One region of the Eubacterium sp. CAG:161 genome, then DNA from elsewhere that is predicted to be linked to it. Evidence: a T-box and tRNA genes for the amino acid it is inferred to sense, from the RefSeq annotation. Region 1 holds a T-box; the other holds one or more tRNA genes.
What was found. The T-box of region 1 lies ahead of thrS (threonine--tRNA ligase). A T-box ahead of a tRNA ligase gene usually reads a tRNA of that ligase, here a tRNA-Thr.
Positions count from the first base shown of each region.

Region 1 (20,797 bases):
ATACAACCTCTTTTGTAATTAAAATATCACGTTTTACAAGAGCATTCATTTCTTCTTTAACCTGTTTAACAAAAGCATTGTCTACTTTAATGCCTCCGTCCACTGCACAGTAATAGCCTTTGCTAACAGAATGTTCAACAGATATTTTTCCTACATTTGACCTTCCTGCCACCTTATAAAATGCCTTTAGCATCATAAAGGTAACACTTCTTTTGTAACATTCGCTGCCAATGTGACTGGCTGTAGTTATAAATTTTATTATACAGTTTTCCGTTAAAACATTAGACAGCTCACTTAATTTGCCGTTACACACAGCTAAAATTATGTCATTTTCGTAAAACTTTTTAAAATCCTTTGCTATTTCATAAATTGTTGTTCCATCTTCATATTCGTATGATACATTTCCTATGTTTACACTAATCATATATCCTGTACGCCTCCCTGTTTAAATAAATTATATTTTCAACTTCCTGCATATTATCACTTTTATTTGCTTTCATTTTTTCAAAGATCTCTGCAAATTTTAAATATTCTTTTTCTAAATACACTTTTAAAACCAAATCTTTATTGTCTAATAGTATTTTTCCATATTTCAACTCCACATCACTATACATATGAAGTTTTTCGTCATTTTTTAATGCTTTTATAATCGTGTAATATTTTCCACTGTCTATCAGCATTTTTTCATCAATTATTTCCCAGTTATTTTCAAGGAGATACTTTCTTACTAAGTCAACCCTTCTGTGGGGAGACAAAACCAGTTCATTTATGCCTTTTATGTTTTTTCCACGACTTAATATATCTACAATCAAATCTCCACCCATTCCGGAAATAATTACCCCGTCTACCATATTGTCCTTTAGTTTTTCCATTCCATTTGACTGAATAGTTTCTATCTTGTCGCTAAGACCATGAATCGCAATATTTTTGTCCGCTATTTTTAGAGGACCTTCATTAATATCCATGGCATAAACCTTACTACAAATAGAATTTTCTACTAAATATATAGGCACATACCCATGGTCTGTACCTATATCTGCGACTTTTTTTCCTTTAGTAACCATACCGGCCACTGCTTTTAATCTTTCTGAAATCATATATTAACCACTCATCTAATTTAATGAAACATGTATTTTCTGTAACATGCTCTGTTCTTTTATTATCTGTTGTAACTGGGCAATATCCGATGCCTCAGCCGCCTTTTTGTCAAGACTCTCTTTTTTGATTTTTAAAACAGCATCATTTATAGCCTTTTCCTGCTCTGCCAAATCTAAATTAGCTCTTATAGGTGACACGAAAAGTTCTGCCACCATTTTATGTTCAGCTTCATCAGTAAAATAATTCATAATTTTGGCAGGATTTGCCTCACCATTTTCCATTTGCTCCCAAAAAAGTGAAGCAACCTTTCTGTAGAAATCGTCTATAAAATCCTCAGGGGAAATAACCTTTGCCACCTTGTTAAACCAATCCGTTCTGTCTAGAACCGAAGCTAAAAGTATTCTTTGAGCCTGCATAGAAGCATCTTCTTTTTTTTGTTTTTTCTCCTGATAATCTTCGTAGGTTTCCTTTTCTTCCTTACCTACATAAGTAAGTCCGGTCTTTTTTACCAGCTTGGCGAGACCATCCTTTGGTATTTTAAAAATCTCACACACAGATTCTATATAATTTTCCCTTTCAATTTCATCGTTAAAATCAAGAATCATTTCAGCAACCTTTTTATGAAATGCTGTTTTTTCCTGCGGGTCAGACATATTGTATTTTTTTTGTTCCATGGCAACCTGAAAAATAAAATAATTTGTGGCATTTTTTATTCTCTCTTCATATGCCTCTTTTCCCATTGCCTTAATAAATTCATCAGGGTCCTTATAAGGTTTCATGGATAAAACCTTAATTGACAGTCCCACATCCCTTAAATAAGGGATTGCCCTGAGAGCCGCCTTTATTCCTGCCTCATCACTGTCAAAAGTAAGAACAACCTCTTTAACATATCTTTTAATTAAAGATGCATGCCTTGATGTAAATGCCGTTCCAAGAGCTGCCACTGCGTTATTAAAGCCTGCCTGATGAAGGCTTATAACATCCATATATCCCTCGCAAATAAGCATATAATCCTTTCTGGAGCTTCTGGCAACATTTAATCCATAAAGATTACGGCTTTTGTCAAAAACCTTTGTTTCCGGGGAATTTAAGTATTTAGGCTTACCATCTCCCATTACACGGCCTCCAAAGGCTATGACTCTGTTATTAGCATCCATTATGGGAAACATAACACGATTCCAGAATTTGTCATTTACCCCACGTTTTTCGTCGTAGGTAAACAATCCTGTCTCTTTTAATTCTGAATCATTATAACCCTTGTTTTTTAAGTATTTGTAAAGGTTATCGCTATATTTATCAGAATATCCCAGACCAAATCTTAATATAGTTTCATCAGATAACTTTCTCCCTGAAAGATAGTTATATGCCAGCTTTCCTCTTTCTGACTTTAACAGATAGTGATAATATTTGGCGGCTTCTGTATTTATTTCAATAATTTTTGTTTTTAAATCCTTTTCCTGCTTAGCTTCTTTTGAATATTCCATCTTTGGCAACTCAATGCCTGCCCTGTCAGCCAGCACCTCCATTGCTTCAATAAATGTATAATTTTCATATTTCATCAAAAAAGATATTACGTTGCCCCCTTCGCCACATCCAAAGCAGTAATACATCTGTTTATGGGGTGATACGGAAAAAGATGGTGACTTTTCATTGTGAAAAGGACAAAGTCCAAAATAGGAACTGCCTTTTTTCTGTAATTTAACGTAATCCCCTATCACATCAACTATGTCATTTTCCGTTCTTACCTGTTCTATAATATCCTCTGAGTAAAACACTTTATCCTCCTAAATGCCTTATCACATATTCCATGATTTCGGCACAAATATTTTTTCAAATACGGCAACTGAATACTGGTCGCTCATTCCTGCAATATAATCACAAACCACTTGTTCCGGATTTTCTCCCTGCTCATTAATCAGATAAATAAATTCCTGTGGCAGCTTATCAGTATTGTGAAGAAAATAATCAAACATGATTTTAAGCATCTCCGTAGCTTTGGTTTCCTCACTTTTTGCCCTTGGATTAGTATACACGCTTTTAAACATATAACTTCTAAGTCCCATCATGGCATCATGTACCTGCTTTGACATTAAGATATCGTCTTTTTCATAGCTGTTTTCCACTATGTCGTGAACTAATTTATCCAATCTCTTCTTAGTAGTATCTCCTAATATTTCCCTGTAAACCGGCGGAATATCTTCTTCACTTATTATTTTTCCTCTTACAGCATCATCAATGTCATGATTAATATAAGCTATTTTATCAGACAATCTCACAACCTTTCCCTCAAGAGTTGAAGGATTTCCACTGGTTCTATGATTTACAATTCCGTCTCTTACCTCTTTTGTAAGATTTAACCCTCTTCCGTTGTTTTCTAATATTTCCACAACACGTATGCTTTGAAGATAATGTTTAAATCCTAAACTACACACTTCATTAAGAGTTCTTTCTCCTGCATGGCCAAAAGGGGTATGACCCAAATCATGTCCCAAAGCAATAGCCTCCGTTAAATCTTCATTTAAATCAAGAGATTTAGCTATGGTTCTTGCTATCTGGGATACTTCTAACGTATGGGTCAGACGGGTTCTGTAATGATCACCCATAGGCGACAAAAAAACCTGCGTCTTATGTTTCAATCTTCTAAAAGATTTGCAATGAATGATTCTGTCTCTGTCCCTTTGATATACTGTTCTTATATCACAAGGTTCCTCATACCTGTCCCTTCCCTTGCTTTCACAACTTAATGCTGCATAGGGACTTAGTGTCTTTTTTTCCAATTCTTCATTTTTCTGTCTGATATTCATAATCTACCTCCGAAAAATGCTCATATCCGGTACCAATACGCATCTACCAATATACATTTTAGTATACAACACATTTTATTATTAATAAAGAGTTGAAAATTTAATGAGAAAGAGCGTTGCATGGAAAAGTTTGAATTTTTGATGGATGTAAAATCGATGAGTTATGTCTGTTTAGAAGAAAATTTTTATTCTATTGTTTTTAGGATATGTTTTTATTATTTTTGGGCTTTTGTGGGAATTTTTAAGTTTTTTTAACTTTTTTAAAAAAAGTGTTGACACTCCCTTGGCATTATGGTATTATTTTTCTTGCGTTTGAAACGTATGCGGAAGTGTCGGAACTGGCAGACGAGCAAGACTAAGGATCTTGTAAGCATTGCGCTTGTGTGGGTTCAAGTCCCATCTTCCGCATTTTGTTTTTCAAAATGGAAGTCTTTGAGACTTCCATTTTATGTATATAAACAAATATCAATTATGCAGTTGTGGCGGAATTGGCATACGCGCATGATTCAGGTTCATGTCCGGGTTAACTGGGTGTGGGTTCAAGTCCCATCAACTGCATCAAAAATCCTTAAAAGTTGTAGTGTCATACTACTGCTTTTAAGGATTTTTTGTTTGTTAAAAGCTATTCTCCAGCCCAATAGCCTATACTTACCTCCGAAACGCCGACAATGCCTGCCCATAGATACAAAAACTGTTATGCCGGTACCTTCAGCAACCAACACAACAGCTCTTATCTCTTATTTATTCACTTGTTTTCTCTATACCCGCTTCTCCTAAAGTGGTTTCTTCTGCCTCTTTTCCTGTGGTTGTTTCCTCTACCGTTGTAGTTTCTTCTTCCTTCATGTCATCAACAGTCTTAGAAAAAGCCGTTACTAAATCAGATGATATAACATATACATTGTCATCGCCCTTTACCATCATATAATATTTGGTTGAATCATACGGGTTTGCGTTTCCAATGTATATAATATACTCTTTTCCATCCTTGTCTGTAACCTTGATTGTATTTGTAGCAGCGGCCAACTCATCTCCTGACTTTATGAAGCCATAATCTTCTTCACTGCTTACATTATCAATTTTATCCTCTGCGTCTATTTCTGCCAGTTTTGACAGCATTTCAGACTCAATGGTACTCTTTTTAAGTTTCACGTCTTCCTGACCTGAAATTTGCCATTTTCCGTCATTTTTCTTAATTTCCAAGGTACTGTTACTTAACACATAAGAAAAACTCTTTACATCCTTGTAGTCATCTAACTGAAAAGCAACTATTTTGCCTGCTTCTTCTTCCTTTTTTTCTTTCTTGTCAAAGTGACTGCTCATAACAAAATATCCAACAATGCAGACAACTAAAACAACCACAATGACGCCAAACTGAATAAACTGTTTTTTCATTAATATCTTCTCCTTCTAACCCATACTGCTATTCCTGCTAATAACACAATAATAGGTACCACAATTGCAATCAGTATTCCGAACAATCTTGTGCCTGACTCTGTAACTGTAAGTGTAACCGGAGTCATGCTTTTAGCCGGTACGGATATTGTTTCAACATCCGTTTTAATATATTCTTTTAACGCATTATTTACAATCTGTGTGTTTGAGCTTTGTACCATATTATCTACAGTATCCGCAAGAGAATATACTGAACCGAATACCAACAGATTCGATGTGACAGATGTAGTTGTTTCACTATTAGATGAATCTTCATTTGTTGTTTCTTCGCTTGTTTCAGCTTCACCGGTTGTCTCTTCGTTTCCTGTTGTTGCTTCCTCTGACTTGCTACTCTTGTCACCTGATGTTTTCTTAGTTATTTTTTTTGAGGCAGAAACAACTGTATCAAAAGGTCCTGCCACATCACCTTTTCCCTTCTCATAAGATGTAGCATTAGATGGATTTGTCTTTAATACGGAATTGTCAGAAGTTGATGCTAATGCAGTGTATGAAGCACTTGTATCATCACTTTCTGCCTTCTTTAATCCCATAGTATATGGTGTAAATATATAACTTGTAAGTCCTGATGCATAACCTGTAGAACCTTCAGCAAATCCGTAGAATGGGCCATACTGGGTTGCATAACGTGAACTGTCGTTTTCTGCCACAAGACCATCATAAACCTTAACATTATATTCCTCTAAAATAGAATAGAAATTAGGCTTATCAACACCAACACTGGCTTTTGCCTCTAATGCGGCGATTACATTTCCACCTTCCTTAATGTAGTTCTTTATTACATCAGCTTCATCCTTTGAGTAATCTGTTTCAGGTCCTAGCAAAAGAACTGCTGAACACTCATCAGTAGAAATTGACGATTTGCTTAACAAGTTAATTTCTTTAATTTCACAGTTATACTTTGAAATTATATCCTTCAAATTCTCCATTGTACCAAAATTATTAGAATCTGATACTATTTCGTTATGACCTGTAACCTGATAGATTTTATAGGTAGAATTTGAACGTACATAAGAAATCGCACTATCTAACTGTCCTTCACAGTCATAGGTTGTAGATGCAGATGCACCTGAATAATATGCTGAATTATCTGTAACATAAATGTTATTGTAATCAACAACCTTTGATTTTTTATTTGATGCGTTGTATACAATAATACTTCCGGCTGTTGGTGCAGTATCAGTGTATGTTTTGTAGAAGTTAGGGTATCTGTTTGTATCCTTATATTCTACTTTTATGTGTTTTGATGCTGTTTCGTATCTTGCTAATGTCTTTTTAATTGTAGAATCCACTTCTGACTTAGAAGCCATAACATATAAGGTAATATCCTTATCAAGTCCCTTTAGCATTTTCATTGTATCACTTGAAATAGAGAAAAGGGATGTAGATGTCATATCCGCTGTTGCCCATGCTTCTTTAGATGTTATGGTACCTGCAATAAGGTTTACAAAAACAACCAATGCAACTACAACAGCTATAAAACCTGTACTGAAAATTCCCGTTCCAATAAATTTCTTTGATACATTCCATCTTCTCTTCTGAATTGACTGGCATGTAAGAAACAAAAATACAGCTGTTAAAGATATGTAGTACACAACATTTGACAAAGTAATTACACCATTTAAGAAATCCTGCATAGGTGAATATAAATCAAAACATCCAAGAATTTTTGTGAGAATATTTCCATCTGACGAAATCATGGATGTAAGAGAACCCATTAAGTAGCCAAGAAGTAAAACTACAATACTTAATATTGCAGATATTACCTGACTTTCTGTTAATGATGAAATAAACATGCCAATGGCAATAAATGCAATTCCGTAAAGGAATAATCCGAAAATATTAGTATATGCTGTCTTAAAAGGCATATTTCCGAATTTTGACAAAATCACCGGGTATAAACACATTATAAGAACCGGTATGGCAAAAATCGTTGTTAGTGCCATAAATTTTCCCATTACAATTTTTCCAACTGAAACAGGTGCAGTAAGAATTAACTGGTCCGTTTTGAGCCTTCTTTCATCTGCTATTATTTTCATTGTAAGAATAGGAACCGTAAATACCAGAATAAAGAGACTCTGGTATACCGGATACATACTTGTCAATCCATTTTGTAAATTATAGTATACAAAAAATATACCTGCTACTAATGTTGTAACCGCAATAAACAAACATGCGATAACTGATGTAAAATAAGATTTTAACTCTCTTTTATATATTGCAATCATTACTTATTTTCCTCCTTGTGGGATATTTCATTTAACGCTTCAACTTCCTTGTCGATATCCTCCTGAAGCTCCTTTTCAGCTTTGCTTTTACCTATTCTGCGCTTTTTCTTTTCCGGAGCTGCATAATCCTTCGTTAATTCAATAAATATGTCCTCAAGAGTCTTATGCTTAAAGTCCATCTTTAAAATAGGTAATCTGCTATTGGCACATGCATAAAAGATTTTCTCACGTACATCATTTTCCCTGTCACTTATAATTGTAAGGTTAACATTATCTGACTTATCAGATTTTGTCATTTCATATTTTCCTACATCTGATACAGTTCCCATCATAGCTGTAACTGCATCCTTGTTGCCTTTAATCTCCATTTCAAGAACATTTTTTCCTGCCATCTGGTCAACTAATTCCTTTTCGCTACCGGCAGCTACCAGACATCCTCTGGAAATAATATATATGTAATCACAAACCTCACTAATCTCTGATAAAATATGAGAGCTTAATATAACAGTATGTTTTTTCCCTAACTGCTTTATAAGCTGTCTGATTTCAATTATCTGTTTTGGATCAAGACCAACTGTTGGTTCATCCAAAATAATTACTTCCGGCATACCAATTAGTGCCTGAGCAATTCCCACTCTTTGCTTATAACCTTTTGACAGATTTCTAATCAGCCTGTTTTCCACTTGATCAGTCTTTGTCATATTTAAGGCATCCTCTATATTCTTTTCTCTTTTGCCTTTAGGTATCTTCTTAAGTTCTGCCACAAATTTCAAATATTCTCTTACAGTCATGTCCTGATAAAGAGGTGGCATTTCCGGAAGGTAGCCTACACACTTTTTTGCCTGTTCCGGTTCCTTAAAAATATCACGTCCGTCAATTTTTACCGTTCCGGAGGTTGCCCCTATGTAACCGGTTATAATATTCATTGTAGTAGATTTTCCTGCTCCGTTTGGTCCTAAAAACCCGTATACCCGTCCCTTTTCAATTTTTAAATTCAAGTTATCCACGGCTAAGTTATCGCCGTATTTTTTCACAAGATTTTCAATTTCAATAACGCTCATTAATATGCCTCCTACTATTTTAAACCTCATTGATAAATATTATATTTTTATAATGTGTTTTAAATTAGTAAAATTTGTGTTTTAAATTAGTTTATTTTGTGTTTAATTTGTGACCAATGTTACATAAAATAATTTTACTATAATAAAAAAAGACCTAAAGTGACCATTAATCACTTTAAGCCTTTTTATTAATTAGAATATATAATTAAAAAATATATTATGCTAATTTTTCTTTAGCTGTTTCAACTAACTTTGCAAATCCTTCTGCATCATTAACTGCCATTTCAGCTAACATCTTTCTGTTCATTTCAACGCCTGCTAACTTAAGTCCATACATAAACTTGCTGTATGAAAGTCCGTTAATTCTTGCAGCAGCATTAATTCTTGCAATCCATAACTGTCTGAACTGTCTCTTCTTCTGCTTTCTTCCTGCATATGCGCTTGTCAAAGCTCTCATAACTGACTGCTTCGCTACTCTATACTGTTTTGATCTAGCTCCTCTATAACCTTTAGCGAGCTTTAATACTCTATTATGTTTCTTTTTAGCGTTCATTCCGCCTTTAATTCTTGCCATTTCTATTTCCTCCTACACTAGATTAAAATGCACTGTTCCAATTCACCTTCTAATCTGAAATAATTACAGATAAGGTAAAATTTTCTTCATGTTCTTTACGTTTGTAGCATCAGCTGTAGTTGCTTTTCTAAGATTTCTCTTTCTCTTAGCTGATTTTTTAGTTAAAATATGTGATTTGTAAGCTTTATTTCTTTTAAGCTTTCCTGTACCTGTCTTTTTGAAACGTTTTGCAGCTGCTCTGCTTGTCTTAATTTTTGGCATGTCTTATTCCTCCTTAATAATCATCTAAAGCTTAACGCTTTTTTTCTAAAAACATTGTCATGTTTCTGCCTTCTAATTTTGCCGCTTTGCTAACCTGCGCAATGTCTTCTAACATTTTTGCAAAGTCATCCAAAACATGTGCACTACTACTAATATGAGCCATCTCTCTTCCTCTAAAACGAAGAGTAACCTTTACCTTATCGCCTTTTTCAATAAACTTTCTGGCATTATTTGCCTTAGTTTTTAAATCATTGATTTCAACGTTAGGTGAAAGTCTGATTTCCTTTGTTTCAACAACATGTTGTTTCTTCTTGGCTTCTTTCTCTCTCTTCTGCTGTTCATAACGAAACTTACCATAATCCATTATTTTACATACAGGTGGCTGAGCCTTTGGAGCAATCTTTATTAAATCAAGTTCAGCTTCGTCTGCTAACTTCTGTGCATCTCTTGCAGACATAACGCCTAACTGCTCTCCATTTGTTCCAATAACACGAACTTCTTTATCTCTAATCTGTCCGTTAATCATTAATTCGCTAATAGTATTGCACCTCCAAATTATTTTTCATTTTCAAAACAAAAAAGTGGATAATCCAAACAGATTATCCACTAAAATACAAAAGAAGTGATAAATAAAAATCATTACCACATATAAACCTCGACTCGCCTAATGCGTCTGGGTGAGGGTGGATACCCTGCTTGATTTCACAACATTAGTATACTACCATCATCACTTTTAAATGTCAAGAGTTTATATATATTTTATTTTATTAAATTTTCCGTAACATACGTTCATCACCAAAGGTAATGCTTAGCATGTACATTCAAAGCTTCCACATTCTGTCTGGCTCTGATGTGTTGCACCATTTCCATCAATGGTAATCTGGGATGCATGACATTTACAGTTATCGTTAAATGTGCATCTTACTGCATCGCATCTTACATCAACTGATCCTTCAGGTCCACAGTCACACTTAGAAGAAAAGTTATCTCCCGCTTCCCTAAAATCACCACAGTAGGTTGCATCTGTAACTGTTGCATCTGTACCTCCTACTTTAATGCCATCTCTACAGCACATTGACTCCTTGTTATAGTAACAATTTTTAACAGTACAATTTAACTTTGTCATAATAACCTCCACAATATTAATTTCGGTAAAAACCGATACTAATATTGTGGATTTTTTATTATTAATTATTCAAAACTATTTGCTTTCTTCCATCTCAACTTTTCTGATTTCTTTAGTATCAATTTCCTTACAAATCTGCTCAATAAAAGTATCTAAACTCTTAACACCCTCATCTCCTGCAAATCTGCTTCTAACTGATACAGTACCATCTGCTTCTTCCTGCTGTCCAACCACAAGCATATATGGAAGTTTATCAAGTCTTGCTTCACGAATCTTATATCCGATTTTTTCAGAACGTGAATCAACTGTAACATCAATGTGTCTTGCCTTTAATGCTTTTGCTACAGACTGAGCGTATTCCTCATATTTTTCTGAAATAGGAAGAACTCTAACCTGTTCAGGACAAAGCCATGTTGGGAACTTTCCGGCATATTTTTCAATAAGCCATGCCAATGTTCTTTCATAACATCCGATAGAAGTTCTATGAATAATGTAAGGTCTGACCTTATCACCTTTTTCATCAATATAGTACATATCAAACTGTTCAGCTAACAATGCATCCCACTGTATTGTAATCATTGTATCTTCCTTGCCGTATACATTCTTTGCATTAATATCAACCTTTGGTCCGTAGAATGCAGCTTCTCCCACGTCTTCTACAAAAGGAATATTAAGTTCTGTTAAAACATCTCTGATATCCTGTTCTGTTTCGTTCCAAACTTCCGGTTCACCAATATACTTATCCTTATTTTCAGGATCCCATTTTGAAAGATGATATGTTACATCCTCCTCTAATCCTAATGTCTGGAGACAATACTGAGCAAGGGCTATACAATTCTTAAATTCCTGTACCATCTGATCCGGACGAACAATTAAATGTCCTTCTGAAATAGTAAACTGACGAACTCTTGTAAGTCCGTGCATTTCACCTGAATCTTCATTTCTAAACAATGTAGATGTTTCACCGTATCTGCAAGGAAGATCTCTGTAGCTCTTCTGACTTGCCTTATATACATAATACTGGAACGGACATGTCATAGGACGAAGGGCAAAAACTTCTTTATCATTCTCTTCATCTCCTAAAACAAACATGCCCTCTTTATAATGATCCCAATGTCCTGAAATACGATATAAATCTGATTTCGCCATAAGTGGTGTCTTTGTACGAACATATCCCCACTCGTTATCCTCTAAATCCTCAATCCATCTCTGGAGCTTCTGAACCATTTTTTCTCCCTTAGGCATTAAAAGAGGAAGTCCCTGTCCAATTACATCAACAGTTGTAAATAATTCCATTTCACGACCTAACTTATTGTGATCACGGTTCTTAGCATCTTCTAACTTTTCAAGATAGCCGTTAAGTTCATCCTTGCTGTCAAAGGCTGTTCCATAAATCCTCTGAAGTCTTGCCTTATTTGCATCACCTCTCCAATATGCCATAGATGATGAAGTAAGCTTAAATGCCTTAATTCCCTTTGTAGACATAAGGTGTGGTCCTGCACATAAATCAACAAATTCACCCTGACTATAGAATGAAATAACTGAATCTTCCGGTAAATCCTTAATAAGTTCTACCTTATATGGTTCATTTCTATCTTCCATGTATTTAATTGCATCTTCACGGGGAAGTGTAAATCTCTCAAGTTTAGCACCTTTTTTAATGATTTTTTTCATTTCGGCTTCAATCTTGTCTAAATCTTCCCTTGAAAATGGTTCACTGTCAAAATCATAATAAAATCCATCATCAATTGATGGTCCAATGGCAAGTTTTGCATCAGGATATAAATTCTTTACAGCTTCTGCTAACACATGTGATGTTGTATGTCTGTAAGCTGCCTTTCCAGCTTCATCCTTAAATGTAAGAATATTCAATGTACAATCCTTGTCAATAGTTGTTCTTAAATCAACAACTTCTCCGTCAACTTCTCCTGCGCAAGCTGCTCTTCCTAATCCTCCTGCAATGTCATAAGCAATATCATTAACTGTCATTGCCTCTGCATATTCTTTTACTGAGCCGTCTTTTAAAGTAATTTTCATTTTCCTGGTCTCCTTATCCATTTATTTTTTGAAACATAAATAGGTAATAAAAAAAGCCCCTGTTTATGTTTCCATAAACAGGGACGTAATATACGCGGTTCCACCCTGATTGCCAAATAAATTGGCCTCTCATTACGATTATAACGGAATCACCGTGCTTGATTAGAGCCACTCAGAGGTAGTCTTCAATTACCCTTCTGTAAGACACTTCCAACCATGGTGCCTCTCTCTGTTACCCTCCGGATAACCTACTGTCCTCGTCATCGTTTTAACAATTTTCATTATAACACCTTAACCGATGTTGTCAACCTGAATAATCTAAAAAATAATGCCATTTTTTCATTATTTTTCTTTTTTAATATACCAACTATTTAGTATAAAATTCCTGAGCAAAATACGTTTCTACACATGTAGTATTCCACTGATTTACATATTCTTTTGTATAGCTGCTTATACCAATATATGTAAAATCCCTGCTTAACATATTCTGTCTGTGCCCTTTAGAAGCATAAAGATTCTTGTATGCCATATTCACAATCTTCGCCCTTTTACTTGCCGCATCAAGATTGTATGACAGATTTTCGCCAATGGCACTTCCAATTTTAAATCCCACATCTCCGTATGCTGTCTTATAAGCTGACCCATTAGGTCTTGTGTGAGCAAATATCTTGGCAGCTTCCTTTGCACGTATATCAGCCACCTTTGTAACTTCACTTTTTAAAAGTAACGGCTTTACCTTTGTCTTAACTCTGTCTTTATTAACAAGGCTAAGCATTATGTAAATATTCCTCTGATTATAAACCTGATCTATATTGCTATAATTAGTTACCGTGACCGGACATTTAAACGTTTTACCACCACACTTTGCCATAACTGTACAACTACCTACTGCCTTTGCTGTTATTACTCCATTACTAACAGTTGCAATTTTTTCATTATTTGAACTCCATGTAATACTTCCACTACTATTTAATAGTTCTAATGTAAAGGTTCCATTCTGTGTATCTGAAATTACAGATTTTTCATCTTTATATGTTACACCATAAAGATTTATATGAACTTCCGAAACGCTAAATGTTGTGTCTTTATATTCAACCACTTTAACTACCTTTTTAGGTATCTTTTTAACTTTAACACTACATTTTAACTTTTTACCACCAACCTTGGCAGTAACTGTTGCTTTTCCAGCTTTCTTACCGTAAACTACACCCTTATTGCTTACCTTTGCAACTTTTTTATTTGAACTGTACCACTTTGCTTTCTTCTTTGTTCCTGTAACTTTCAGTTTTATTGAATAACCTTCCGTCATGGTTATCCATGAATAATTCAATCTTGCTTTAGCCTGCACTACACTAACATCACCGAAACAAATGAAAGCAAATGACATAATCCATATCATAAGCATTAAGATAGTTTTCGCACCCCTCTTGTTATAACTAAAAATACTCTTTTTCATATTTTTCCTCTTTTCGATGTAAACCTGTGCAGACATCAATAAAGCCAAAAAATTAGTCTATCCGATCATTTCTTCTAGACTAACTTTAGCATTTTGTATTGTTTTTGTAAACAAATCCTTATTGTTTTTTATTATTCTTTATTGTTTTATTGATAATTAAAATGCACTTTCGATAGTGCAAATTAGCATTATAGAAAGTGCATCCTTAAAAATACATTATTTTATTTTGTAATTGTAGCTTATTTTTGCATTATCAAATACATATTGCTGTGCCTTGTCTAACAAAACAGCTTCTTTCATTTCATCTTTGGTGTAAAGTTTCTTCATTTCCTCTACACTGTCAAGATTAACTTCCTCATATTCATTCTCATACATTTCTTCAATTTCATCATCTGAAGCTTCAAGTCCCAAATCCTTAACTAACTGCCACATAACGAGTTCTGACTTTACATTATAAGTATACTCTTCATCTAACTTTTCATCTGTATACTGATACTGTTTCTTATATTCCTCAACAGATATGCCTTCATCTTTAGCCTCAGCCTCTATATGTCCGTCAAGCTCTGCTACAATATCATTATACAAATCAGCCGGATATCCACTCATAGTTGCATTATCTACAACCTTCTTCCACAAACGTTCTTTAAGATTTGATTCTATAATGTACTGCTTTTCCCATTCATAAAGTTCTTTAGCAGTTGTAACACCATATAAATCTTCTAAATTTTCCTTAACCCACTTATCAGTAACCTTATTAACAACTAATTCAGATACATCTCTTACCTTAATTTCCAATTTAACTTTTTTACCTGAATAATCCTCAACAGAACCTGCTAATTCCTTTGCTTCATCGCCACTTACTTCTAAGGATAGCTTTTGTCCTGCCTTTGTTCCAATAAGCTTGTCATATACCTTTTTATCCGCAGCATCATCATTTTTACCAATATAAAAAGATGCTTCTTTCATAGATAAATCGTCAACTTTTTTATTGTCTATATACGCTACAATGTCCACATCTACCTGATCTGTTTCCTTTGCAGCTCTGTCAACCACATCATATTCGTTAGTTTCATCAGCAAGATTTTCGTCCCATTCTTCCTGCGAAATTTCATCCTCTATGCCTTTTACCTGACCTAACTTTATGTATTCTTCCGTATTATAGCCGACTTCCTTATTAATATCACTCTTTGGTTTAATAACCTTCGCCCAGTAAACTACATCGGCAAATACAGCTAATATAACCACAATGATAATAGGAACAATAAGCTTCGCCGGACTTATTTTCTTTTTATCCGTTTTTGCATTATCCTCAATGCTGTCATTAACATTATTAATATTGTTTTCTTCCACTACATTATCTCCTTTTGGTATTTTATTAAATTAATTCTTTGTAAAAAAAATACAAAGGATCCTTATCCTAAAAGACCCTTTGTATTCTATCATATATTATTAAATTAATACACCTTTTTCATATTTTTTTCACATTAAACTTCTGTAGTGTAGTTTGGTGCTTCCTTTGTAATATGAATATCATGTGGATGACTTTCCTTAAGGGATGCAGCTGAAATCTTAACGAATTTGCCTGTTTCCTTAAGTGTCTCAATATCCTTAGCTCCACAATATCCCATACCTGAACGTAAACCACCCATAAGCTGGAATACAGTATCTTCAAGACTTCCCTTGTATGCAACTCGTCCTTCAACGCCTTCAGGAACTAACTTCTTCGCATTTGTCTGGAAATATCTGTCCTTGCTACCATTTTCCATAGCAGCAATACTTCCCATGCCTCTGTATACCTTGTATTTACGTCCCTGGAATAATTCAAAATCTCCAGGTGCTTCATCACATCCTGCAAACATTGAACCCATCATACATACGCTACCACCTGCAGCAATAGCCTTAACAATATCACCTGAGAACTTAATACCACCGTCTGCAATAATAGGAACACCATATTCCTTCGCTACCTCGTAGCAGTCCATAATAGCTGTAACCTGTGGTACACCAATACCTGCAACAACTCGTGTTGTACAAATAGAGCCAGGTCCGATGCCAACCTTAACTGCATCTGCTCCTGCTTCAATTAAATCTCTTGTAGCAGCTCCTGTAGCAACATTTCCTGCTATTACCTGAAGATCCGGATATTCTGCCTTAATCATCTTTAATGTCTTAAAGATATTAGCTGAATGTCCATGAGCTGAATCAATAACAATAGCGTCAACCTTTGCTTCTACCAAAGCTTTAACTCTTTCCATTACATTAGCTGTGATACCTACAGCAGCACCACATAAAAGTCTACCCTGCTCATCCTTAGCTGAAAGAGGATACTTAATCTGCTTTTCAATATCCTTAATTGTAATAAGACCTTTAAGATTAAAATCATCATCTACAATTGGAAGTTTTTCCTTTCTTGACTTAGCTAAAATAGCTTTTGCCTCTTCAAGAGTAACTCCTTCCTTTGCAGTAATAAGTCCGTCTGATGTCATAGACTCTTTAATTAATTTATTTTCATCAGTTTCAAATTTCAAGTCACGGTTAGTAATAATTCCAACTAACTTTCTTCCTACAACAATAGGAACACCTGAAATTCTGAATTTTGCCATTAAATCATTGGCGTCTTTTAATGTGTGCTCCGGTGTTAAATAGAATGGATCTGTTATAACACCATTCTCAGAACGCTTAACCTTGTCAACTTCATCAGCCTGCTGTTCAATAGTCATGTTCTTGTGGATGATTCCAATACCACCCTGTCTCGCCATAGCAATAGCCATTCTGTATTCTGTAACTGTGTCCATTCCTGCACTCATCATAGGAATATTCAATTTGATTTTTTTAGTAAGATGTGTAGTAAGGTCTACCATGTTAGGTGTCACCTCTGAATACTGAGGTACTAATAACACATCATCAAATGTAATTCCTTCACCAATAATTTTACCCACTGATTTTTCCTCCTAATAGTTTAATATGAATTTATTGTTGAAAATACTAACACCGGAAAACCACTTTGTCAATGACAAAATGGTTTCCTAAAAAATTTATTTTTTTACGATACTCGGCTTAACATGATACATAGCATCTAATACTTTTTCGTTTGGTTCAAATATAACCTGCTTACGTCCATCTGAATCATTAACAATCATAGAATAGAGATTAGCGTTTCTGCATCTTGTTGAATAATCTTTCGTAATCGTATTATTAATTTTGCTCACAACTTCATCAGACATTGAAGGAGCTACAATTTCAGCATTTTTAATATCATAGCATGCAATTGTCTTTCTCTTTCTCTGACCCATAATCTTGTCAATGGATAACTCGCCATTTAAAAAAGAATACTCGTATTCCACGCTGGTATATCCCCAAATAATGTATGTTACATAAATAAGCAATGCTGTGATGGTAAGTCCTAATGCACCAATAATCAGCATACTAAATATACCTGCAAGTACAAAAATAATAGCAATCGCCCTCATTAAAATACCGGAAATACTTATTTTTTTCTTTACAATCTGTTCCACAAATACTTCGTCCATATTTTCCTCCGTAATCTCACCGCTGTTTATTCAACTGATGCTATATAATAGTAAACCGGCTGTCCACCTGAATATACTTCAACTTCTAAATCAGGTAATTCTTCGGAAAGCTTGGATGCCAAAGTTTGTGCTTCATCTTCCGTGACACCTTCACCATAGTAAATACTTACGATTTCAGAATCTTCATCCTGCATTTTCTTAATCATATCAACAGTTGTTGCTGTAATATCATCACCAACTGACAGGATTCCTTCATCGCCGATACCCATGATATTTCCTTCTCTAATTTCTTTATCATCAATAACCGTGTCTCTTACGGCATATGTGATTTCACCTGTTTTAACATAAGACATACTGTCAGTCATAGCTTCTTTATTGTCTTCTGCTGAATTATCCTCAACAAAACCTATCATTGCTGAAATTCCCTGAGGAATAGTCTTTGAAGGAATAACTATAACATTCTTATCCTCCACAAGGCTTTCAGCCTGATTTGCAGCAAGAATAATGTTTTTGTTATTTGGTAAAACAAAAATTGTTTCTGCATTGACCTTTTCTACAGCATTTAAAATATCTTCCGTGCTAGGGTTCATAGTCTGTCCACCGGAAATAATGTAATCAACATTTAATCCCTTAAAGATTTCATCTAAACCTTCTCCTACTGATACTGCAATAAAGCCATATTTCTTCTTTGGTTCATCTGTCTTTTTCTTTTCTTCTTCTGCCTTCTGCTGTTCAGCAAGCTTCTCAGCATTCTTAATAAGTCTCTCGTGATGCTCCTCACGCATATTATCAATTTTCATTCTTGATAATGAACCATATGTCAAAGCTCTGGTAAAGGCTTCACCAGGCTGGTTTGTATGAACATGTACCTTTACAATCTCATCATCAGCCACAAGAACAATTGAATCACCAATCGACTCTAAAAATTCCTTGAAGGACTTTTCCGTTTCATCAGACATAGGCTTATCTAAATTAATGATAAACTCTGTACAATATCCAAACTTGATATCTGCCTCTTCCATAGGTATATCGTCTTTATTAATGCCTGATGGCGCAGATACCTCATCAAGAGTATAATCAACTTCTTTGCCAAGGAATGCATCATATGCCCCCTTTAACACTGTCATAAGACCCTGTCCGCCTGAATCAACTACTCCTGCCTGTTTCAAAACCGGTAACATTTCAGGTGTCTGGCTTAAAACATAATCACCATGCTTTATAATTTCATCAATAACAACTGTCAAGTCATCAGTTTCACCCAGCATTTCACATGCCTTATCAGCCATGCCTTTAGCTACTGTAAGAATAGTTCCTTCCTTAGGTTTCATAACTGCCTTGTAAGCTGTCTCAACCGCCTTAACGCATGCTCTTGAAAGTACCTCGGTGTTAATTTCTTCGTACTTCTTAATTTCTCTGGTAAATCCTCTGAAAAGCTGTGACAATATAACTCCTGAGTTACCTCTTGCACCTCTAAGTGAACCTGTAGAAATTGCCTTCGCCATATTTTCCATGGTAGGCTCTGTAATTCCACCAACTTCCTTTGCTGCTGACATAATAGTCAAAGTCATATTAGTTCCGGTATCTCCGTCTGGAACCGGAAAAACATTTAGTTCATTAATCCATTCCTTTTTTGCTTCAAGGTTCTTGGCACCGGCTATAAACATCTTCTGCAAAGTCTTTGCATCAATAACTTTAATTCCCAAATTTTTATCCTCCTGAGGGTAAGACGTAATTAGTCTATTGTTCTTACACCTTCAACATATATATTAACTTTCTTTACCTTCATTCCGGTAAATTCTTCTATCTTATATTTCACGCTGGATATAATATTATCAGCTATAGTTGCAATATTAACACCATATGCAACTATAATGTGAAAATCTATTGTAATTTCATTATTTTCATCAATAACAACGTTAATTCCCTTAGTGGAACTGTCTTTCTTTAATAGTCTTACAAGACCATCCTTAACGCTTACCATAGCCATTCCTACTATACCAAAACACTCGTATGCTGTTTCACCGGCATATTTTGCAATAACTTCAGGGCTTATAAGTATCTGTCCTAAATCCGTGTTCATTTTTCCTTTCATATATTACCTCCGTAAATAGTAGTATCATTTAATTTATTCTATACAATATTGCAATTCAATATTGTTGTTTCCGTAACTTAAATTATTATACTATCTTTAACATGAAAATGAAAGCCATTTTTATAGAAAGCTACAGCAACACAATCTTTTGTAATGCATTCCTATACAAAGAAAGAGCAGACATAAAGATTCAATCTCTTATCCGCTCCTTCTTCTATTTATGCATAGTTTAAAATCTATACTACGCTCTTTCTACTTTTCCTGATTTTAAACAAGATGTGCAAACATACATTTTCTTTGCTCCGCCTTCAGTCTTAACTTTAACAGACTTTACGTTTGATTTCCACATTTTATTTGAACGTCTGTGTGAATGGCTCACAGCGTTACCAAAATGAGCACCTTTACCGCAAATACTACATTTAGCCATAATCGCACCTCCCTTTGTAAAAATTAGGTCAAACTACTTCATTGACCTGACACAAAGGACATTTTATCAAAACCAGATACAAATTGCAAGTATTTTCTAAAAAAAGTTTTGCAACGAGAATTAGAATCCACTTGCAATCCTCACATCACAGTTTTTTATTTACATCTTACATTTATTGTATTACATATATTTTGTTGTTAGGCTGTTTTAAACTATATACATTTTTGTATTCTTGCGTAACTATCATATGATGCATATTGTATTGTTACGCTTTTAAGATAACTATAATTTTTGAAAAGACAACTCTTTTGATAGCATAGTTTGAAAAAATATGTGAAGAGGTACTTTAAGAGTATAGTTTGAATGTTCTTCATGAAGATTTTTATACTATCATCTAGTTTGATAAAGAAAATACAAAAAAAATAATGGCTAATAAAGCTATAGAGGGTCCGACAATGCCAGCCCCTCTAAAACTTCAATTACTCTAAAGTAATCCTTATAATAAATATGTTAATTAAAATTCAGTGTTTTCCAACTTAAGAAATCATCAGATATAGTTTCACCCCAATGAGCCTTATCAATCTGTACATTGCCTACAGTTGCATTACCTCCTTCAACATTAACATTGGTGTACCACACATCACTAATAGTATT
Region 1 is NZ_HF991865.1:15,171-35,967, reverse strand. It holds gene Q5O30_RS06110 (nucleoside kinase) at 1-424, opposite strand, end outside; gene Q5O30_RS06105 (class I SAM-dependent methyltransferase) at 417-1,097, opposite strand; gene dnaG (DNA primase) at 1,113-2,873, opposite strand; gene Q5O30_RS06095 (deoxyguanosinetriphosphate triphosphohydrolase) at 2,895-3,902, opposite strand; tRNA gene Q5O30_RS06090 (tRNA-Leu) at 4,226-4,310, shown strand; tRNA gene Q5O30_RS06085 (tRNA-Leu) at 4,376-4,460, shown strand; gene Q5O30_RS06080 (DUF4340 domain-containing protein) at 4,644-5,294, opposite strand; gene Q5O30_RS06075 (Gldg family protein) at 5,294-7,579, opposite strand; gene Q5O30_RS06070 (ABC transporter ATP-binding protein) at 7,579-8,640, opposite strand; gene rplT (50S ribosomal protein L20) at 8,858-9,214, opposite strand; gene rpmI (50S ribosomal protein L35) at 9,278-9,475, opposite strand; gene infC (translation initiation factor IF-3) at 9,507-10,001, opposite strand; gene Q5O30_RS06050 (DUF1540 domain-containing protein) at 10,284-10,601, opposite strand; gene thrS (threonine--tRNA ligase) at 10,677-12,638, opposite strand; T-box leader at 12,715-12,911, opposite strand; gene Q5O30_RS06040 (Ig-like domain-containing protein) at 13,006-14,094, opposite strand; gene Q5O30_RS06035 (hypothetical protein) at 14,311-15,444, opposite strand; gene guaB (IMP dehydrogenase) at 15,579-17,033, opposite strand; gene Q5O30_RS06025 (DUF6106 family protein) at 17,130-17,624, opposite strand; gene Q5O30_RS06020 (DAK2 domain-containing protein) at 17,651-19,327, opposite strand; gene Q5O30_RS06015 (Asp23/Gls24 family envelope stress response protein) at 19,357-19,716, opposite strand; gene rpmB (50S ribosomal protein L28) at 19,958-20,143, opposite strand; partial or broken gene Q5O30_RS06005 (hypothetical protein) at 20,654-20,797, opposite strand, start outside.

Region 2 (5,002 bases), on a different contig from region 1:
ACATGTATAATATATGCTTATAAAAGTAATTCATATTTTAGAATTAAAAGAGAAAATTTCAAAATCAATAATATGATAATTAGAAAAAGCATGAGACTGGGTATTCCGGTAGCATTGCAAAATGCACTTATTGCTTTTTCATTAATTGTTTTACAGGCAATTGTAAACAGCTATGGAGCAGATTTTACCACGGCTTTTACGGTAGTATCAAGAATTGAAACCCTTATCCAGCAGCCATTTATGTCTATGGGGGCAGCAGTATCTACATATACGGGACAAAATCTTGGAGCCGGAAAAATTGACAGGGTAAAAAAAGGATTTAACACGGCAACAACCATTACCACAATATTTGCAATTAGCATAATGCTTTTATTCTGGATATTTACACCGCAGATTGTTTCCATATTCGGAAAAGACCCTACGGTTATGAAACAGGCTGTTGACGGACTTAGAATAACAAGCTGTTTTTACATATTTTTGGGAATGATATATACCACCAGAAATGTGTTAAATGGTGCCGGAGATGCAATATTTTCACTGTTTACCGGAATTGTGGAGTGTATAGGACGTGTAGGTTTTGCATATCCTCTTACCCTTATACCTTTCATGGGAAACTACGGAGTATTCTATGCTACGGGAATAACATGGCTTTTAAACGGACTGTTTAGCCTTATAAGGTATAAAAAAGGCAAATGGAAAAATATTAACATAGTAAAAAATGATATTTAAGGAGCGTTTATGTACGAAACCGCAGAAAATACGGAAAAAATAATTTTAGTTGCCGTGGCAACAGGAAATGAAGATGACGCAATGGAATCTTTAGATGAACTGGAGGAGCTGGTTAATACAGCAGGTGCATTGGTTGTGGGAAGAGTTATCCAAAATTTAGACCACATTAATAACACTACCTATGTAGGTTCAGGAAAGGTTCAGGAAATAAAGGATTTAATATGGGAAACAGAGGCAGATGCCATAGTATGTGATGATGAATTATCTCCTGCACAATATAAGAATCTTGAAGATGAATTAGATGTTAAGGTAATGGACAGAACTCTTATAATTCTTGATATTTTTGCAGGAAGGGCAAAAAGTGCCGAGGGAAAAATCCAGGTAGAGTTAGCACAGCTTAGATATCGTTCCACAAGACTTATTGGAATGAGAAATCTTTCAAGACAGGGTGGCGGAATAGGAACAAGAGGCCCGGGAGAAAAGAAATTAGAGGTAGACAGACGTCTTATCAGAAACAGAATATCCCAGCTAAAGGAACAGGTTAGAAATATGGAAAGCCACAGACAGGTTACAAGGGCTAAAAGACAGGACAATCCTGTTCCGGTGGTTGCCATAGTGGGATATACCAACGCCGGAAAGTCTACACTACTTAATACTTTAACAGCGGCAAATGTGCTAGAGGAAGACAAGCTTTTTGCAACTCTTGATCCTACAACGAGAAATTATAAGCTTCCTAACGGTCAGGAGGTTTTACTGACAGATACAGTCGGATTTATAAGAAAATTGCCTCATCACTTAATAGATGCTTTCAGAAGTACCTTAGAAGAGGCAAAGTATTCAGATATAATTATTCATGTGGTGGACTGTTCAAATCCTTCTATGGATAAAAATGTCCATGCAGTTTATGAAACACTAAAAAATCTTGAAGTAAAAGATAAAATAATCATTACGGTATTTAACAAAATAGATAAGGTAGAAGAAAAGCCAGTTTTAAGGGATTTTAATGCTGATTACACAGTTAGTGCTGCAATAAAGAAAAATATCGGATTAAATGAAATAAATGACGCAATAGAGGTAGCTTTGAAATCCATGCGTGTAATGGTGGAAAAGGTATACGATTATTCAGAAGCAGGAAAAATAGGAATAATCAGAAAATACGGTCAGGTACTTAGCGAGGAATATAAAGAAGATGGAATACATCTTAAGGCATATGTACCTTCGCAAATTATGGACAGAATATAGACATATCAGAAACGAAAGGCATAACAATGACTACAAAAGAAGCAATTAAAGAGAAGGACAGGAGGCATTGTAATGAAACATATAGAAAAAATATCTTTAATCGGATTAGGAGCCATGGGAGTATTTTTTGCACCGAGATTATATGAAACTTATGGTGAAAACTTTAGGGTTATTGCCAATGGTGAAAGAAAAGAAAGATTAGAAAACAAAGGTGTCACCGTAAATGGAATAAATTATAAATTCCCAATAATTACTCCTGATGTAATGGGAGATGAGGCCGATTTAATAATAATTGGCGTTAAGGGATATTCCTTAGAGCAGGCTACCGAGGATATTAGAAATCAGGTAGGGAAAAATACCCTTATTTTGTCACTTTTAAATGGGGTTGACAGTGAGGAACGTCTGATAAAAGAATTTGGAAATGAGCATGTTTTATATTCATTTATGAGAATGTCAGTAGTTATGAAGGATGGCAAGGCTGATTTTGATCCATATTGGGGAAAAATTCACTTTGGTGAGAAAGAAAATCACCAGTATACAGACAGGGTTTTGGCGGTAAAAGAGGTTTTTGATAAGGCTGATATTCCCTACTCCATTGAGGAAGATATGTTAAAGGGAATCTGGTTTAAATATATGTGCAATATTGGAGAAAATATGACCTGTGCCCTTTTAGGTATACCTTTTGGTGCTTTTAGAACTGATGATAATGCAAACTGGATTAGAATAAATGCCATGAGAGAGGTGGCTGCAATTGCCGGAAAAAAAGGAATTGATTTAGGGGAAAAGGAAATAGAGGCACAAAACAAAACTGTAGTTACAATACCTGAAAAGAACAAACCATCAACCCTTCAGGATTTAGAAGCAGGGAAGAAAACGGAAATAGATATGTTTGCAGGTAATGTGGTAAAAATGGGTAAAGAGCTTAATGTGCCTACTCCGATAAATGAAATGTTTTATCATGGAATACGTGTATTGGAAAATAAATAAAAAAGGAATATCAATATGGTGTTTCTAATTTTATACAACACGAAATGCAACACAAATGATTCAAATATGATGAGAACCTTAAAAAAAGGCAAAAAAATAAAGCTGCCAACGGGATTTGAACCCGTGGCCTCCGCCTTACCAAGGCGACGCTCTACCTCCTGAGCCATGGCAGCCTGTCATACGACTTAAAAATAATAACATATTCTAATGAATTTTACAATAACATATTTTAGTAATGTCATAATTGCATAATTCGTTGAATGTATGAAATTTTATTAATAAAATATTTTCACTAAATATTGAAACGTAAAAATATATGTGTTATGATTATACGAGCATTAAATCTGAGAAAAGAGGATGTACATATGAATAAAAAGGTATTATCGGTTTTAGTAGATAACACATCAGGTGTTCTTAACAGAATTGCCGGTTTGTTTAGCAGAAGAGGATATAACATTGACAGTTTAACAGTTGGAGAGACTGAAAATCCTAAATATTCCAGAATGACTATTGTAGTAACAGGTGATGATGCTATATTAGAACAGATTGTTAAGCAGATTACAAAGTTAGAGGATGTCAGAAGAGTTGATGTTTTAGAACTTAATAATTCAGTTACAAGGGAACTTATTCTTGTAAAGATAAAGACTACTCCTGCACAGAGACAGCAGATTATATCCGTGACTGAAATTTTCAGGGCTAATATTGTTGATGTGGCAAAGGACAGTGTTATGATTGAGATTACAGGAAGCCAGTCAAAGCTTTCTGCATTTTTAAGTCTTCTTGAAGATTATGAGATTTTAGAATTAGTAAGAACAGGTATCACAGGTCTTGCAAGAGGAATTAAATAGTGTAGTTTATATATAGAGAATTAATATTTACATTACATTCTTTATAAAATAATAAATATTTTACAAATGGAGGCGACAATTATGTCAGAAGCAAAAATCTATTATCAGGAGGATTGCAATCTTTCATTATTAGATGGTAAGACAATTGCAATTATCGGCTATGGTAGCCAGGGACACGCACATGCTTTAAACTTAAAGGAATCAGGATGCAATGTCATTATTGGTTTATATGAAGGAAGTAAGTCATGGGCTAAGGCTGAGAAGCAGGGATTTGAAGTATTTACAGCAGCAGAAGCAGCTAAGAAGGCTGACATTATTATGATTCTTATTAATGATGAACTTCAGGCTGATATGTATAAGAAGGATATTGAGCCAAACCTTGAAGCTGGAAATATGCTTATGTTTGCTCATGGTTTCAACATTCATTACGGATGTATTAATCCTCCAAAGGATGTAGATGTAACTATGATCGCTCCTAAGGCACCGGGACATACAGTTCGTTCAGAATATCAGGCAGGCAAGGGTACTCCTTGTTTAGTAGCTGTTGAACAGGATGCTACAGGTAAGGCTTTAGATTTAGCACTTGCATATGCTTTAGGAATTGGCGGAGCAAGAGCAGGTGTTCTTGAAACAACATTCAGAACAGAAACAGAAACAGACTTATTCGGTGAGCAGGCAGTACTTTGTGGTGGTGTTTGTGCATTAATGCAGGCTGGTTTTGAAACATTATGTGAAGCAGGATATGATCCAAGAAATGCATACTTTGAATGTATTCATGAAATGAAGTTAATCGTTGACTTAATTTATCAGTCAGGATTCGCAGGAATGAGATATTCAATTTCAAACACAGCTGAATATGGTGATTATATAACAGGACCTAAGATTGTAACAGAAGATACAAAGAAGGCTATGAAGCAGATTCTTTCAGACATTCAGGACGGTTCATTTGCTAAGGAATTCTTACTTGATATGTCACCTGCAGGACGTCAGGTACACTTCAAGATGATGAGAAAGAAAGCATCAGAACATCCATCAGAAAAAGTCGGAGAACAGATCAGAAAGCTTTACAGCTGGAACAATGAAAATGACAAATTAATCAACAACTAATCCGTTAGCAATTTTTAAGCGAAGGATTATAAACCCAAAAGAACACACAGCCTTGTGCTTGCACAAGAGGCTGTGTGTTCTTTTGGGTT
Region 2 is NZ_HF991874.1:336,767-341,768, forward strand. It holds partial or broken gene Q5O30_RS11615 (MATE family efflux transporter) at 1-729, shown strand, start outside; gene hflX (GTPase HflX) at 739-1,971, shown strand; gene Q5O30_RS11625 (ketopantoate reductase family protein) at 2,044-2,958, shown strand; tRNA gene Q5O30_RS11630 (tRNA-Thr) at 3,059-3,131, opposite strand; gene ilvN (acetolactate synthase small subunit) at 3,324-3,806, shown strand; gene ilvC (ketol-acid reductoisomerase) at 3,873-4,913, shown strand.
Region 2: it has a tRNA-Thr gene. The T-box ahead of thrS (threonine--tRNA ligase) is inferred to sense a tRNA for this amino acid. The anticodon was not compared.